2 regions of the Cytobacillus sp. MT66 genome follow, and region 1 is predicted to be linked to the other one. Evidence: riboswitches for the same ligand, from Rfam matches in the RefSeq annotation. Region 1 holds a riboswitch; the other holds the start of a gene.
The links. Region 1 has a riboswitch for FMN ahead of AC1Q59_RS04010 (ECF transporter S component). Riboswitches for the same ligand answer to the same signal wherever they lie in the genome.

Region 1 (7,661 bases):
TCTTATCCTTTTGTGAATGGAGCTTTTCCACAGTTAGAGAAATATTCGGCCGATCGACTGAATAAATAAATTCCTTCCATTCAGATAAATGCAAGGAGCGAATGATATCCTCTTTTGCCTCAGGTGTCGCAGTAGCAGTTAAAACAAGGGTTAAAGGGGATCCCAGCTGTTCTCTAACCTCTCCAAGCTTAAGATAGTCAGGCCTGAAATCATAGCCCCATTGTGAGATACAATGGGCTTCGTCAATAACAAATAATGATATATCGAGCTCCATAAGCCTTTTGGTTATTCCCTCCAACCGGAGCATTTCAGGTGATAAAAAAATAAATTTATATTTCTCAAGATTCGTAATGGCCTCTGCCTTTTCTTCGCGTGTCAAAAAGGAATTAAAGGCGATTACACGTTTTTCCCCATTCATGACCATCTGTTCCGCTTGATCCTGCATTAATGACAATAACGGAGAAATAATAATGACATGTCCTGAAAGCATGTACCCTGCCAACTGATAGCACAGAGATTTCCCTGTTCCAGTCGGGAGCATGGCAATCGTATGATTGCCTTCCAAAACGGAACTTATCACTTCCTTTTGCCCTGGCCGAAAAGATGTCAATTGAAAATGATGTTTTAGCGCTTGTTCCAGCATCATTTTTGATCACCTTCCTTTGCCAGGACTAAACGAATTTCAAAGTAGGCTGCATCAGGAACTAATTGCCTAATATGCTTTAATTGCTTAGTTGCCAATGTTTTTGCTGCCTGTGCGATCGTCTGCTGTTTTTTCTCGCCAACAAATGGAGAAATATCAAAACCATCATAGTTAATAGCAATTTCAACAATATGGTCTTCAATGGTGCTTTTTTTCAAACGGCGGATTCGAACGATCTCTTCTAATTGAAACCCTTGTTTTAATAAAGCAAAAGTTTTCGTTGCTGATTGAGTTAACGGCATCCATTGATTCTGTTGGGCAGCAAGGCGAAATAAAAGCGGATATTTTTTATTCTCTGCAGAAACCACATCTAAAATATAATGAAGCATGCCTAGGAATTGGACGTGGTAAGCATGGATATCCATGTTTAATGTCTCAGAAGCCTGACTGGAGGTTAACCCTGCCTTTTGATAGCCTGACAATCTTAAAACGAGTATCGAAGGATCACCATCCTTAATTCCTTTTAGACAGTCAAGAAGCTCATTATATAGCCCTTTACCAAGCTCGATGCGATTTAGCCGTGTTTCCAGCAGATAGGCTTTTACCCATTGCTGAAGCTCTCTCTCTTTTCGAATAGGGATATATCTTGTATCATGATTGATTAACTGTGAAATTACTTGTATTAAAAGGGAAAGCCTTGACCAAAATAATGGAGCTAATTGGTTATATTTCCACCCGTCTAATGCTTGCGGAATAGGAAATTCCTTGAAAAATTCGTTAAGTTCCTTTTTTCCAATTGGTGTTAGATGAAAATTCTGATCTGATTCTTTTTGAAGCAGACGGCTGTTTTGCAGATCACAAACCGTTTTTTCAAGGTCAGCCCTTATTAAGCGCGGAAAGCAGCCAAAAAGATGCTTTAATGCAAAAAGATGGGCATCCTGAATCGTTTGTGCTGACTTTTTCCCATTCAAGAGATGAAGAACAGAATAAATGGTACGCTGCCCATTAATTTTATATAAACAATATAAAACTATCATATTTAAATATGAATTTCTCATAGATTGACAATCACTTCCATACAAACGAAATTTGTATTCTCATTCATTTTATCATGAACGAAGAAATCATAACCTTTTATTTGTCACATTCTAAGGAATAATAATAAAAGGGGATTTAATTTCAAGAAAAAACCTTGCTTTGATAAGCATTATCTGTGCTTTTTCTATTGAAAAGTTACTGTTTCAGTCTTACAATAGGGATGAGGAATACGTTTTTATAAAATACAGATAAAAAATTTGTTTTTAAAAAACTGGGAGGTTTGTTTTCATGGCAAAGTATACAATTGTGGATAAAGATACATGCATTGCTTGCGGTGCATGCGGAGCTGCTGCACCTGATATTTATGATTATGATGATGAAGGTATTGCATTCGTAACATTAGATGATAACCAAGGAATTATTGAAATTCCTGATGTTTTAATAGATGATATGATGGATGCTTTTGAAGGCTGTCCAACAGATTCCATTAAAGTTGCTGACGAATCATTTGATGGCGATCCATTAAAGTTTGAATAGTCGATAATAGGGTCAGGATTCCTGGCCTTTTTTTTACAGCAAAAAAGCGACGGTGCAGGCCGTCGCTTTTTATATTTTATGCATTTCTTAATGCAGTTTGTTTTTGGATCCATGTGCTCATGCGAGTAAATAAAAGCATGAATACAATCGTGATAATAAAGCCTTTAACTATATTAAACGGCAGGATACCTGTAACAATCATCGTACGCATCTCAGGTGAAGACATAGCAGGCATATTAAGGAACCATGTATAAGCCGGCAAAATAATGATGTAATTCAATACACTCATGACGATTGCCATAATCATTGTTCCTGCGATTAAACCGAATGTCATGCCTTTTTTTGTTTTTAGTTTATTGTATACATAATAAGTTGGCAGAACAAACAGCACACCGGCAATAAAGTTTGAGATATGACCGACAGGTACTCCCGTTGCACTTCCTGTCATAAAATAATCCAAAACATTTTTAATTAATTCCACTAGGATTCCAGCCGCAGGGCCAAAGATTAACGCTGCAATCAATGCAGGCACATCGCTAAAGTCAATCATTAAAAATTGCGGAAACGGCGGAATTGGGAAATTTAGCAGCATTAAAATATACGATATACTGCTCAGCATTCCAATGGCTACTAATGCTTTAATACTAAATCGTTTCAACTTTCCTCTCTCCTTATTAGGACTATCTCTCCTATAGAAGAAAGGTTCAGCAGATTTTTACCAGAGCAAAATAAAACCCCCAAAGCTAATAACTTTGAGGGAGATAGATTACAAAGGCTTGTCAAATAAACGTTCAAACCTGCATTTTTTGAACGCCTGCAGAACCTCCATCTTCTCCCATCCAGACTGTACTGTCGGCTTTGGAATCGCACCAAATCCTGCCCAAGCTTAGAAATCAAATAAATTTCTGTTTGAATTCTAAGATTATGCGGGCTCGCGGGCTTAGAGTTATAATCTCATCACCGCCGGTCGGGAATTTCACCCTGCCCCGAAGATAGACCATATTTAATTTTTTCAGAAGAAATGAATATAAATTCTCCATTTCTATCTTACTTTTATTATACTTAAAAAGAAACAAATATGAAAGCAAAATATACCTTTGATAAAAGTTATCATTTTTCACTATACAAAAAAAGACTCTTGTCCATCTTTTTGGCCAAAAGTCTTTTTTTGGTTATTCGGTTGGGTTTTGATTATTTGCCAGCTCAGCAGCCTCTTTTGTATCAGAATAATCCGATTGGGCTGTTCCCCCTATAAATAGGAGGCTGACACAAATCCCAATCATTCCCGCGATTAAAAACCTTTTCATGTAATCCAGCATAGCTTTTTATGTCCTCCTACAATTCATTCCCTTCCTACCCTATGAAAGCTTGTACCCTTTTAGAACGGCAAAAAGGAAAAAGACGAACCCATTTGATTCGTCTTTTTAAAAATATTGATTCGTTTACTGCGGCAGGCTGAATTTGTTGGCAGCTACAGGTACCTTTAATTCCTGATTTAAATCAAACCTGCCAATTTTGTCAATATTTGTATTTTCTAACTTCACAAACTCATAATCAAATTCCTTCGCCGTCAATAAAATCGCTTCGATGGTATAAATAGCCGATTGGTTACCATCGATTGCCGCTCCTTTTTCAAAGCGAATCGTCAGTTCTTTATCCTTTTTGTTCTCTTCAGTTTCAAAGCTTAGCTCTTCAGGAATGGAAGCAGCTAGTTTGGCTTCCTCTCGATCCTTTTTCATCTCTGTAAAAGCTTCTGTAATCGAATTTTGTCTTTCACCAAAAGGAACAATATAGGGCTTTGAATTATTTGACTGGTCCGTGTAATAGAAATAATAGGCATGATTTCCAGGCTGATCTTCCGGTTCAAAATGGTCAACATAGCCATAATGGCTGAATTCAATGCCAGGCTTCCCATCAGTCATAAGATTGATTTGTTTAATATCCAATGTTGTCATCACATTTGCCAGAGCTTTATTCAATAATCTTTCTGTTGTAGTTGACAAACTGTATGAATGATCAGCAGGAACATCAACAGTTAAAATTCTATTTTCTTCATCAAGCAGTAATTTTGCATTTAACGGATAATACTCACTCAAACCCAAATCCTTTTCAGATATGACACTCATATATTCTTTAAATAATTCAAATTTCGAGCGTTTATCATCATTTGAAACAACCAGGCTCACAGGTACTAAATTTTGTACATCCACATCAGGAATAGCATAAGTCAGGACTTCTTTTCCTATCGTGTCTTCCTCATAAACGGCAGTTGTTTGATCTATGGCTTCCACTGACATGATTTGGTTTTTTTCATTTCCCTTTTCATCAAGCGGTTCTTTTGTTTGAAATTGTTCAGCACTAAAACTGTCTTGTTTATGCTCTGGAATCGCTGACCTTTCCATTACGATTTCATTGCTTCCTGATGATTTGTCTGCCATTTGCTTAGCATTTTCCTCAGAGGCATCCCAAGGCATAAGTCCAGGGGCAAGTATAAAAAATAAGAGTAAAGCACAGGCTGCTGCAGCTGATGGCATGATCCAATTTCTAGTCTTACGCTTATTCATTCTTATGGTTATATTTTGATAAATATCTTCTGGATCACGGGAATCTTTTACTTTTGGCATTTGCCTTAATAATTCCTCTAAATCCTTATCACTCCACTCTGATTTTTTCACTTTCAACCCCCTCCTTTCTTTGCATTTCTTCTAAATGGGCTTTTAAAACCTTCAAAGCCCGATGCTGAGTTGTCTTTACCTTGCTTTCTGTCCATTTCAGCGCTTCGGCTGTTTCGGAAATGGACAGCTCATGGATATACCTCATTAAAATAACTAGCCGCTGATCAATCGTACATAGATCAAGGCATCTGTAGATATGCTGAATTTCTTCCTTCTGCATGGCTATTTCTTCAGGTAATCGGCCTTCATCTTTTATTTCTCCCTTTGACCAATCAAATTTTTCCATTATCCGCTGTTTCCAGCCCTTTTGCTTGCGAAAATGATCAATAGCTACATTCCTTGCGATTGAAAATAACCAAGTCTTTTCACTGCTTTTTCCTTCAAACTTGCTATAAGCCTTTAAAACCCTTATATAAACCTCTTGCACAAGATCTTCTGCAAGCTCTTTGTTTTTGACCATATAAAAGAGAAATTGAAACACATCATGGTGGTATTTTTTATATAGTTCATCAAAAACGGAGTCCATCGTTTCCCCTCCCCGTTCAGTTTATTAGTCGAATAATTTTATGTAAAAGTTACACCGGGACACGGGGACAGGCACCCTGTCCTTAGGACAAGGTGCCTGTCCCCGTGTCCGTGTTCTTTGACCTATTATACTTTTTTTCACCATAAAAAAGGAAGGATTTTATAACTAAATCCTTCCTTTCTACTATTTCACTTTTCGCTAATATGTTCCTTGTGAATCAAGAACAATCGTCAATCTCTACTATATTAATCTATATTTCGCGGAATAAAGAAGGTGAATGTCGTTCCTTGTCCAATCTTGCTTTGAACAGATATTTCGCCTTTATGGGCTTGAATAATGTTTTTGGCAATTGCAAGTCCCAGCCCTGTTCCAGAACGGCCCCTTGTCCTTGCTTTATCTGCCTTATAAAAACGTTCAAAGACAAATGGCAAATCTTCCTCAGGGATGCCTGTACCAGAATCTGTTATGCGAATAATTAATCCTTTTTCATTCATATATTCAGAAATGATCACGCTGCCTGATTCAGGTGTATGGCGAATGGCATTATCAATTAAATTAGTCAACACCTGTTCGATTGCATCAGGATCAAAGTCGACTGTAATCTCCTCTTCCTGAATGTTGAGCTGAAGGTCAATGTCTTTTTCACTGGCAAGATTCTGAAATTTTCGGGCGATCCTTCTTAAGAATGGCTGAATTTCAACTTCTTCTAAATTCACTTGGACGTGCCCTGCTTCCATTCTGGCAAGGTCTAACAGTTCATTGACCAGTCTGCCCATCCTTAGTGATTCATCATAAATGATTTTAGCCATCTCTCTTTTTTCCTCGTCAGTAGAGGCAATATCGTCAACAATAGCTTCACTATATCCTTGCATCATTGAAATAGGTGTCCTTAGTTCATGAGAGACATTAGCAATAAAGTCCTGCCTTAGCTTATCTAGCTGTCTTTCGTCTGTCATATCCCGGATAACCGCCACCGCTCCACGTATATATTGGTTATTATAAAGCGGACTGATAATCATTACCCAGAATCTCCCTTGTATAGAGATTTCTCCAATTTGTTCTTTTTCCGTGGCTACTGCTAATTTAAGAAGTTCCATCATTCTTGTTGGAACAGTCTCCGAACGATTCACATCCCCGTGCTCATAATACCAATAATTTAAGAAACGCTCGGCTGGCGGGTTTGTGATCATTATGGCACCATCTTTATTAAAGGTGATAACTCCATCAGCCATGGCGCTGAGGATGTTGGAAAGCTGTTCTTTCTCCTGCTGCAGCGCATTCATATTAAATTTCAGCTGTTTTCCCATTTGATTAAACGCAAGCGCCAATTCCCCAATTTCGTCCTGTGAAGGGAACGGCACCTTCGTATCAAACTTGCCTCGTGCAACCTCGAAAGCAGCTTCGCGCATTTTTCTCAGCGGTGCTGTTATACGAGTAGACAGGAAGAAGGCAAAAATGGTTGTTAATATAATCGCTACTCCTGCCGCAAGAAAGATATATTTTGTAGTTGTACGGGTTGTTTCCTCTACAACATCAAGAGATTGGTAAATAAAGACGCCCCCATGTTCGTGAGTACTATTTTTCAGGGGTGCACCAATCAATAATATTTTTTTCTCCTTGCCTAAGGCATTATCACTATCAGGCAAGGAAAGCATTTTGCTTACTGTTTCATCCAGCGAGAAAACCTTCTTCAGGTCATTATCCTCTCTCAGATAGGATAAAGGGAGCGTAAATTCCTGGCTCTGATGAGGAGAAAAATGATATTCCTTTTCGTTTTCTATAATGACAATTTTCGTGCTGCTGTCTAAAAGTTCCCATGAAATCTCAAGCCCAACATCCTTTTCATGTTCGTCAAGGGTAGTGGCAATTTTTTGCGCTGTAGTGGTCAGGCCCTTTTCCATCTCATTAATATGGTAGTTTTGAAAAAACTCCAGCAGCATAATAGTCAGGATAAATAAAACAAACGATACAAGAAGAAGAATTGTTATCCATAGCTTACCTACTACACTCCGCCAGAACATCATTCATTGATAACCTCGAACTTATAGCCGACACCCCAGACTGTCACAATCATTTTGGCTGCCAGTTCTGATACTTTGTTAAGCTTCTCACGCAAGCGTTTTACATGTGTATCAACTGTCCTTAGGTCGCCGAAGAACTCATAATGCCAAACTTCCTTCAGCAGCTGTTCACGGTCGAACACCTTATCTGGCGCTTTAGCTAAGAAATAAAGCAATTCGTA
Region 2 (7,661 bases), 200 kb from region 1:
ATTTCTCCCTATATGCTGCCCTTTTTGAAAAACCGGCTATTGACCGTCATTCGCTACCCTCATGGAATTTTTGGCGAGCCTTTTTACCAAAAAAACTGCCCTGACTATGCGCCAGAATTTATTGAAACAGCAATGTCGGAAGGGATTAATTATATTGTCTGCAATGATTTAAAAACCTTAATGTGGCTGGGGAACCAGCTCGCCTTTGAATTTCATATTCCTTTTCAAACAATAAAAAGCAAAGGTCCTAGCGAAATTGTTTTCGATCTTGATCCGCCCTCAAGAAAGGAATTTAGCATGGCAGTTAAAGCCGCCCTCTATATTAAAGAGGTCCTGGACCAGCTGAAACTAATCGGATTTATCAAAACATCTGGAAATAAGGGGCTGCAAATTTATATCCCTCTTCCGGAAAATATGTATTCATACGATGATACTAGGCTGTTTACATCCTTTATTGCTGACTATCTCGTGTCAAAGGAGCCTGATTTATTTACAACAGAAAGGCTTAAGAGAAATCGAGGCGGAAGACTTTATGTTGACTATATTCAGCATGCAGAAGGCAAAACGATTATCTGTCCATATTCCCCCCGCGGAACAGAAGAAGCAACCATCGCTGCACCAATTTTCTGGGAGGAAGTGAACGACAGTCTAACTCCGACAAACTTTCAGCTGCCTCAGCTCATGAAACGAATCAGCACTCAGGGGGATCCGTTTCAATCCTACTTTGAAACAAAGGAAAAACAAAACTTTGACCCGATCCTTTCCTTTTTGAAAAACACCTAGGAAGCGTATTAATATACTCCCGCTTCCTAGGTGTTTAAGAAAATAGGGCATTGCTTTCCTCTTTCCCATCTGTAATTAGAGAATGCGACCAATTTAATGACTCTGCATATACTTTAAATAGTTCTCTTTCATCAATATTCAGCTCATGGCATTTGCAGCTGATCTTCGTCCATTCTGCTTTTTCCACAGCGAGCACTAAGCACAATACCTCTTTTAGAGAATTTTCTTTTCCGTTCAGCGCATCACATATTTCTTCATCAAGCGGCAGATCAAGCAGCACGGTTTCCATCGGCATTCCTAAAATGGAGTCCATTAATGACAGCATCCCCGTCATAAAATAGCTTGGAGATGGGTTCGCCTGTGAACGGATGCGCTGAATTTCCTCGCACATTCTTGCTCTTGTTAAGCTATTTCTGATCATTTCTTCCGAGCTTTCTTTCTTCTTAACTCTTGACTCTCTAACAGCTAGAATATAAATCCACTTTTTCAGCTCTCTCAGGCCTAGAAGAACAATCGCCTGTTTAATAGAATTAATTTTTTGCTTTGGCCGATAGGCAGGTGAATTGATTAGTTTTAGCAGTTTATAGGATAATGAAACATCTCTTTCTATTAATTGTGTAATGATATCAATATTTGGATCTTCAGCGGCTAACTGCTGAATAATTTCGTAATATGAATGAAAATACACAGGCACTTCACGTGAAGACATAATCATTGGCTTTGAAAAGAAAAACCCCTGAAAAAAATGATACCCTCTTTTTAAAGCATCTTCAAAATCAACTCTTGTTTCAACTTTTTCAGCAAGCATTTTCAATCCTAGCTTTTTGATAACAGTTTCAATCTTACCCCTAATTGAAACTGGAGTGTTTAAAAAATCTATTTTTACAATATCAGCAAGTTTGAGCAGGTCATAAAAGTACGGATTCTTCTCCCGAAATATGATGTCATCAAGCGCAATTTTATACCCTTTACTCTTTAACTCCCGGCATATTTGGATTAATTCCTGATCCGGCTCAATCGTTTCAAGAATTTCGACAACAATCTCACTGGGATGAAAGTAAGTGGGAAGTCCTGTCTTCAGCAAATTTTCAGTAAAATTAATAAAACACGGCCTTCCATTAGCAAGCTTTTCAATCCCAATATTCATGAAACTATTGATAATAAGTTCAGTCGTCGCCAGGTCCCCATCCACATTCGCAAATTTGTTCACAGCTTGATCACTGCGGTAAAGAAGCTCATAGCCGATGACTTCTTCTCTAACATTAAAAATTGGCTGCCTCGCAACAAAAACTTCCATTTTTATTTACCCTCCGACAATATGCAGCATATATACATCCATATACCCATTATAAACGAAATTTTTTAAAAAGATGTCGAAATTTGTAAATATTCTAATACTTTAACACAAAGAATGGGGACAGCGATTCTATGCTGTCCCCATTTCATTTTACGCTTCAAACTGCTTATATAAATTACCCATTTCAATGGCTGTTGCAGCAGCTTCCCAGCCTTTATTTCCTGCTTTTGTTCCAGCACGTTCAATAGCCTGTTCGATCGTATCTGTCGTTAATATGCCAAAAATGACCGGTATCCCAGCTTGCATGGAAGTGGAAGCTACCCCCTTTGCTGCTTCACTGCTGACATATTCAAAATGCGGAGTGGCACCGCGAATGACTGCACCTAAAGTAATGACCGCATCATATTCCTTTGTTTCTGCTAACTTCTTTGCAGCAAGCGGAACCTCAAATACGCCTGGCACCCATGCAATAGTGATGTCATCTTCGCTTACACCGTGTCTTCTGAGAGCATCTTCTGCACCTGATAATAATTTCCCTGTAATAAATTCATTAAAACGGGATACAACAATTCCTACTTTTAATCCTGTACCAACTAAATGTCCTTCCAATACTCTTTTCATCAATAATCTCCCCTTAAAATGTTAATAAATGTCCCATTTTTTCTTTCTTCGTTTTAAGATAAAACTCGTTTTCCTCTAGTGGAGGCATTTGCAATGGAACACGTTCGATAAGCTCTAAGCCAAACCCGCCAAGACCAGCGATTTTACGCGGATTATTTGTTAACAGCCGCATTTTTTTTACACCTAAATCACGAAGAATCTGTGCACCAACGCCATAATCGCGCAGGTCATCAGCAAAGCCCAGCTTGTGATTAGCCTCAACGGTATCATAGCCTTCTTCTTGAAGCTTGTATGCCTTCATTTTATTTATTAGGCCGATGCCTCTGCCTTCCTGTCTCATATACAAAAGGATACCTTTGCCTTCTTTCTCAATTTGCGCAAGCGCTGCAGCCAGCTGGGGACCGCAATCACAGCGATGGGAATGGAAAACATCACCTGTCAGACACTCAGAATGAACGCGAAGCAAAACCGGTTCATCCTCAGTAATTTCACCTTTAACTAAAGCAATGTGCTCTTTGCCATCAATGGAATTTGTATACCCAACCGCTCGGAATAAACCAAAATCAGTCGGCAGCTGTATATCCGCTTCCCTTTTCACAAGGGAGTCATGATCTAAGCGATATTCAATCAGCTGCTGAACCGTAATCATTTTCAAATTGAACTTTTTCGCGATTACCTCAAGATCTTTCACTCGGGCCATCGTTCCATCATCTTTCATGATTTCACAAATGACACCAGCAGGCTTTGCACCGGCAAGTCTGGCTAAGTCTACAGCAGCCTCTGTGTGACCGGCCCTTCTTAATACACCGCCTTTTTTGGCAATCAGCGGAAAAATGTGCCCAGGACGGTTGAAGTCGCTGGCTGCTGCGTCATCAGCAATCATTTTTTCTATTGTTAATGCCCGCTCAAATGCACTAATTCCAGTAGTGGTTTCTTTATAATCAATTGATACCGTAAATGCAGTTCCTTTGCTGTCAGTATTATTTTCTACCATTGGAGCAAGATCGAGCTTGTTTGCTAAGCACTCTGTAATTGGAACACAAATAAGTCCCCTGCCCTCTTTTGCCATAAAATTAATTGTTTCGGGTGTGGCATATTCAGCAATGGAAAGGAAATCACCTTCATTTTCCCGATCCTCATCATCACATACAATGATCACTTTGCCTGCCTTCAAATCTTCAATCGCTTCTTCTATTTTACTAAACATTGTATACCCTCCTTATAAGTAAGGCGCCTGGAGCTGGACAATTCTAGATAAACCCGTTGTCCTTTAAAAAACCTTCCGTAATGCCTGATTGACCTTCTTGTTTATATTCTCTTCTATTGACAAAGGAATATAAATATTTGGCCAGCATATCGAACTCGATATTTACTTCGTCACCAATGTTTTTTGATCCGATCACCGTTTCCTTTGCCGTATGCGGAATAATGGAAACAGTAACTGATTGTTCGGTGACGCCGAAAATGGTCAATGATGTTCCATCTATGGCGACAGAACCCTTCATCATTAAAAAATGGCTCATTGTTTCCGGCACTGAAATTTCAAAGTAAATCGCATTTTCACTCGGAGAAATTTTCAGGATTTTTCCTGTTCCATCCACATGTCCAGTGACAAAATGACCGCCAAAACGTCCATTTGCTGACATGGCACGTTCGAGATTTACTTTTGAACGTTCTCTTAATCCGCGCAAAGAGGTGCTTCTATATGTTTCCGGCATGACATCAGCCGTGAATGAATCCTGATGCAGCTGAGTTACTGTCAGACAAACACCATTAACGGCGATGCTGTCGCCCAGCTGGGCATCCGCTAAGATTTTTTCAGCCTGAATTACTAGCTTAATCGTATTCCCTATTTGAGCAGCTTTTTTTACTGTCCCAATTTCCTCAATGATTCCCGTAAACATTCCGCTCCTCCTTTATAGGCTTTGCTACGATTTTTATATCGGGGCCAATTGGCTCGGAAGAAACAAATGTCAGCTTTTTTGCCTGTCTCATCCAATCAATTCCATTTCCTCCGACAACAGAGGGTGCCGATTTTCCGCCAATAATGACCGGAGCCAAGTAAAGAATCATTTGGTTAAAAGCATCATGTTCGATAAAAGAAGAATGGATTTCTGAACCGCCTTCTACCAATAAAGTCATGATATTCTTTTTTCCTAATTCCTTCAAAACCTTATCTATGCTGATTCTTTCCTCAAGAAAAATGATTTCAGCACCACAGTTTGCAATTTCTTCTGCTTTCTTTACATCTGCATCTGATCTTGTAAAAATAATTGTCTTTGCTGACTTGTCTTGTATAACATTAGCATCCATGGGTATTTTTAAATGTGAGTCTAAAATTACTCGAATGGGATTTTTTCCACCTTGGGGCAATCTGGCGGTTAAAAGAGGGTTATCGTGTATAACGGTATTCACGCCGGTTAAAATGGCGTCATGTTCGTTTCTTAGCTGATGTACTTGCAGTCTGGATTCTGGAGAGGTAATCCATTTACTATCGCCTGTTTTGGCTGCTGTCTTTCCATCGAAAGAGGCGGCAGCCTTTAGTGTTACATAAGGGGTGTTTGTCTGAATAAAGTGAAAAAACGGTTCGTTTAGCTCAAGGGCTTCTTTTTCACAAATGCCAACGTCCACTTGTATTCCAGAAGCTTTAAGCATTTCAATTCCTTTGCCGGCAACAAGCGGATTTGGATCCACAGAAGCGATTACCACCCGTTTGATGCCTGAATCTATAATGAGATTAGCACAAGGAGGTGTTTTTCCATAATGGCTGCAAGGCTCAAGTGTAACATATATATCAGCACCCTTCACCCGCTCACCCGCTGCTCTAATAGCATGCACCTCAGCGTGAGGGCCCCCTGCCTTTAAATGAGCACCCATGCCAATAATTTCGCCATTTTTCACCACGACCGCACCTACATTCGGATTAGGGCTTGTCTGCCCTTTCGCTGAACGTGCCAATGTTAACGCCAGCTTCATATAATCGTGATCTAACATATAATTAATTAATACGCTCCTTTTTCAATAATTTCTCCAGTTAATACATAAAACCCCGCACATTTCTGTACGGGGCTCACAAGACATAGCTAAATAAGCATAAAAAAATAATATTTTTTACGCAAAACATATACTGTTCCTTCTCCCATCCAGACTTTCACTGTCGGCTTTGGAATTTCACCAAATCCACCGTTTCAAAAATTGAAATCGGGTCACGGACTAAGAGAGCTAAAAAGCCCTCATCACCGCCGGTCGGGAATTTCACCCAGCCCCGAAGGAATCCTATTCGATTAAATTAAATTTTAACACTATTCCCCTCTGCAGACAAGAGGAGAGTGGGTCAGGTTCAATGTCTCGTTTTTTAATCAAAAAAACGGGACAAGGTGCCTGTCCCCCTGTCCCTTTCCCCCTGTCCCTTAAGGTAATTTTTTTATTTCTGTTTTTAGTTCTTTTTCATCTACTGGGCCGAGGACTACTCTGCGGATTATGCCGTCTGAATCGATAAAGAAGCTTGTTGGGTAACCCATTACTTCATATTGATGGAAGACTTCTCCCTTTTCGTCCATTGGAATTGGGAAAGTTAGCTTGTATTCCTCGATAAATTTATTTACATCTTCCTTCTTTTTTTCTGAGGTTGTCACATTAACCGCTAGGATCGCGAACTCATCTTTATATTTTTTATAAATACTTTCCATATGCGGCATCTCTTTTTTGCATGGCGGACACCAGGAAGCCCAGAAGTTTAATAATACCGGCATGCCCTTGTACTCACTCAAACGAACCTTATCGCCATTTAAATCTGTCAGTTCAAAATCAGGCGCCCTTTTCCCTTCAACGATTCCAATCGGTACCTGCTCAGCGTTTTCGATTTTTTCATATTTATCAGCAAGACCTATCATTCCATTTTCTTTCAGAACGGTCATATCAATAATCGCAAGAATTATCACCAGCACCACTGCGCCGAGAATATATTTCTTCATGTGTGCACCACCAATCACTACTACCCCGTTTCTATCTTTCCTATCATACACTAAAAAGCAGCTTCGGGACAGCGGAACGACTGCATTGTCACATAATCATCAATTAATGATTAGAGTGATGAAAAAGTTTGGCTAATATAGCATAAATCATTAGCTTGTCCTTTGCTTTTACCCCTTCTTCAAAGCTGAGAACAGGCGTGTTAGGATCCTGAATTTGCCCCACACATTCTTTTGGCAGCAAGCCCTTTCTCACTCTTGCATACCCTAAACCTCCAATTGAAAGCTTAATATCAGTAAATAACATAGACCGTTTAACACAAATTCTTCTCCCCTCATGCGAAAAATCATATTCAGCGTGCGTTCGCCGTAAAAGCTTTATTTGCTGTGTGCTCCTATTTCCGGCCAAGGCTATGTTGTTTTTCTGAATGATAATCTTTGCTTTTAATTGACCAGATTCGTCAAACAAACCATAGCTCCGCTCAAATAAAATCCTGTCGATCATATATGGCACAAACCAGCGAATTCTCTGCCAGTTCATATCTCTGATTTCCCCAAGCATTTGGCCTTTTGTATTAAAAATCAGCATCCTTAATGAAGGTGCAGGCAAAAAAGTAATCAGCACCTGATTATGTTTTAACAGATTAGAAAAGTCACAGTCGGACTCCTGCGCTTTTACAGAGCCTCCTACCCGTTTATCATTAATTAAATAAATTTGATAGCAAATAAAACTATAAATTAAAAAAGGCAGACATAATAAAACCATTCGTTCGTCTTGCTTAAGAATCAGCCCATAAATCAAAAGAAAAAATGAAGGAATTAATGACACGAGGCTAGCATTTAAGGAAATGGAGGCTGACTTTCGATAATACTGCTGGATATTCATGGCTAATCTCCTTGCAGGAAACAGCTGGCCGTTCTTCTGTTCCCCAAATTAATAGAGTTACTCCTATTCTATTATTTAGCCTGCCGAAACATGATATTTTTTC

Region 2: another riboswitch for FMN. It lies ahead of ribD (bifunctional diaminohydroxyphosphoribosylaminopyrimidine deaminase/5-amino-6-(5-phosphoribosylamino)uracil reductase RibD); the one in region 1 lies ahead of AC1Q59_RS04010 (ECF transporter S component).

Annotation. Positions count from the first base shown of each region.
Region 1 is NZ_JBXAFB010000002.1:156,473-164,133, reverse strand. Features, by position in the region: gene AC1Q59_RS04025 (RecQ family ATP-dependent DNA helicase) at 1-646, opposite strand, end outside; gene AC1Q59_RS04020 (YpbB family protein) at 643-1,701, opposite strand; gene AC1Q59_RS04015 (ferredoxin) at 1,970-2,218, shown strand; gene AC1Q59_RS04010 (ECF transporter S component) at 2,295-2,876, opposite strand; FMN riboswitch at 3,042-3,216, opposite strand; gene AC1Q59_RS04005 (hypothetical protein) at 3,391-3,537, opposite strand; gene AC1Q59_RS04000 (GerMN domain-containing protein) at 3,661-4,893, opposite strand; gene sigX (RNA polymerase sigma factor SigX) at 4,871-5,419, opposite strand; gene AC1Q59_RS03990 (ATP-binding protein) at 5,665-7,443, opposite strand; gene AC1Q59_RS03985 (response regulator transcription factor) at 7,440-7,661, opposite strand, start outside.
Region 2 is NZ_JBXAFB010000002.1:357,225-364,885, reverse strand. Features, by position in the region: gene AC1Q59_RS05140 (DNA ligase D) at 1-783, shown strand, start outside; gene AC1Q59_RS05135 (EAL and HDOD domain-containing protein) at 818-2,080, opposite strand; gene ribH (6,7-dimethyl-8-ribityllumazine synthase) at 2,231-2,701, opposite strand; gene AC1Q59_RS05125 (bifunctional 3,4-dihydroxy-2-butanone-4-phosphate synthase/GTP cyclohydrolase II) at 2,715-3,908, opposite strand; gene ribE (riboflavin synthase) at 3,952-4,605, opposite strand; gene ribD (bifunctional diaminohydroxyphosphoribosylaminopyrimidine deaminase/5-amino-6-(5-phosphoribosylamino)uracil reductase RibD) at 4,586-5,695, opposite strand; FMN riboswitch at 5,829-5,978, opposite strand; gene AC1Q59_RS05110 (TlpA family protein disulfide reductase) at 6,112-6,675, opposite strand; gene AC1Q59_RS05105 (hypothetical protein) at 6,779-7,558, opposite strand.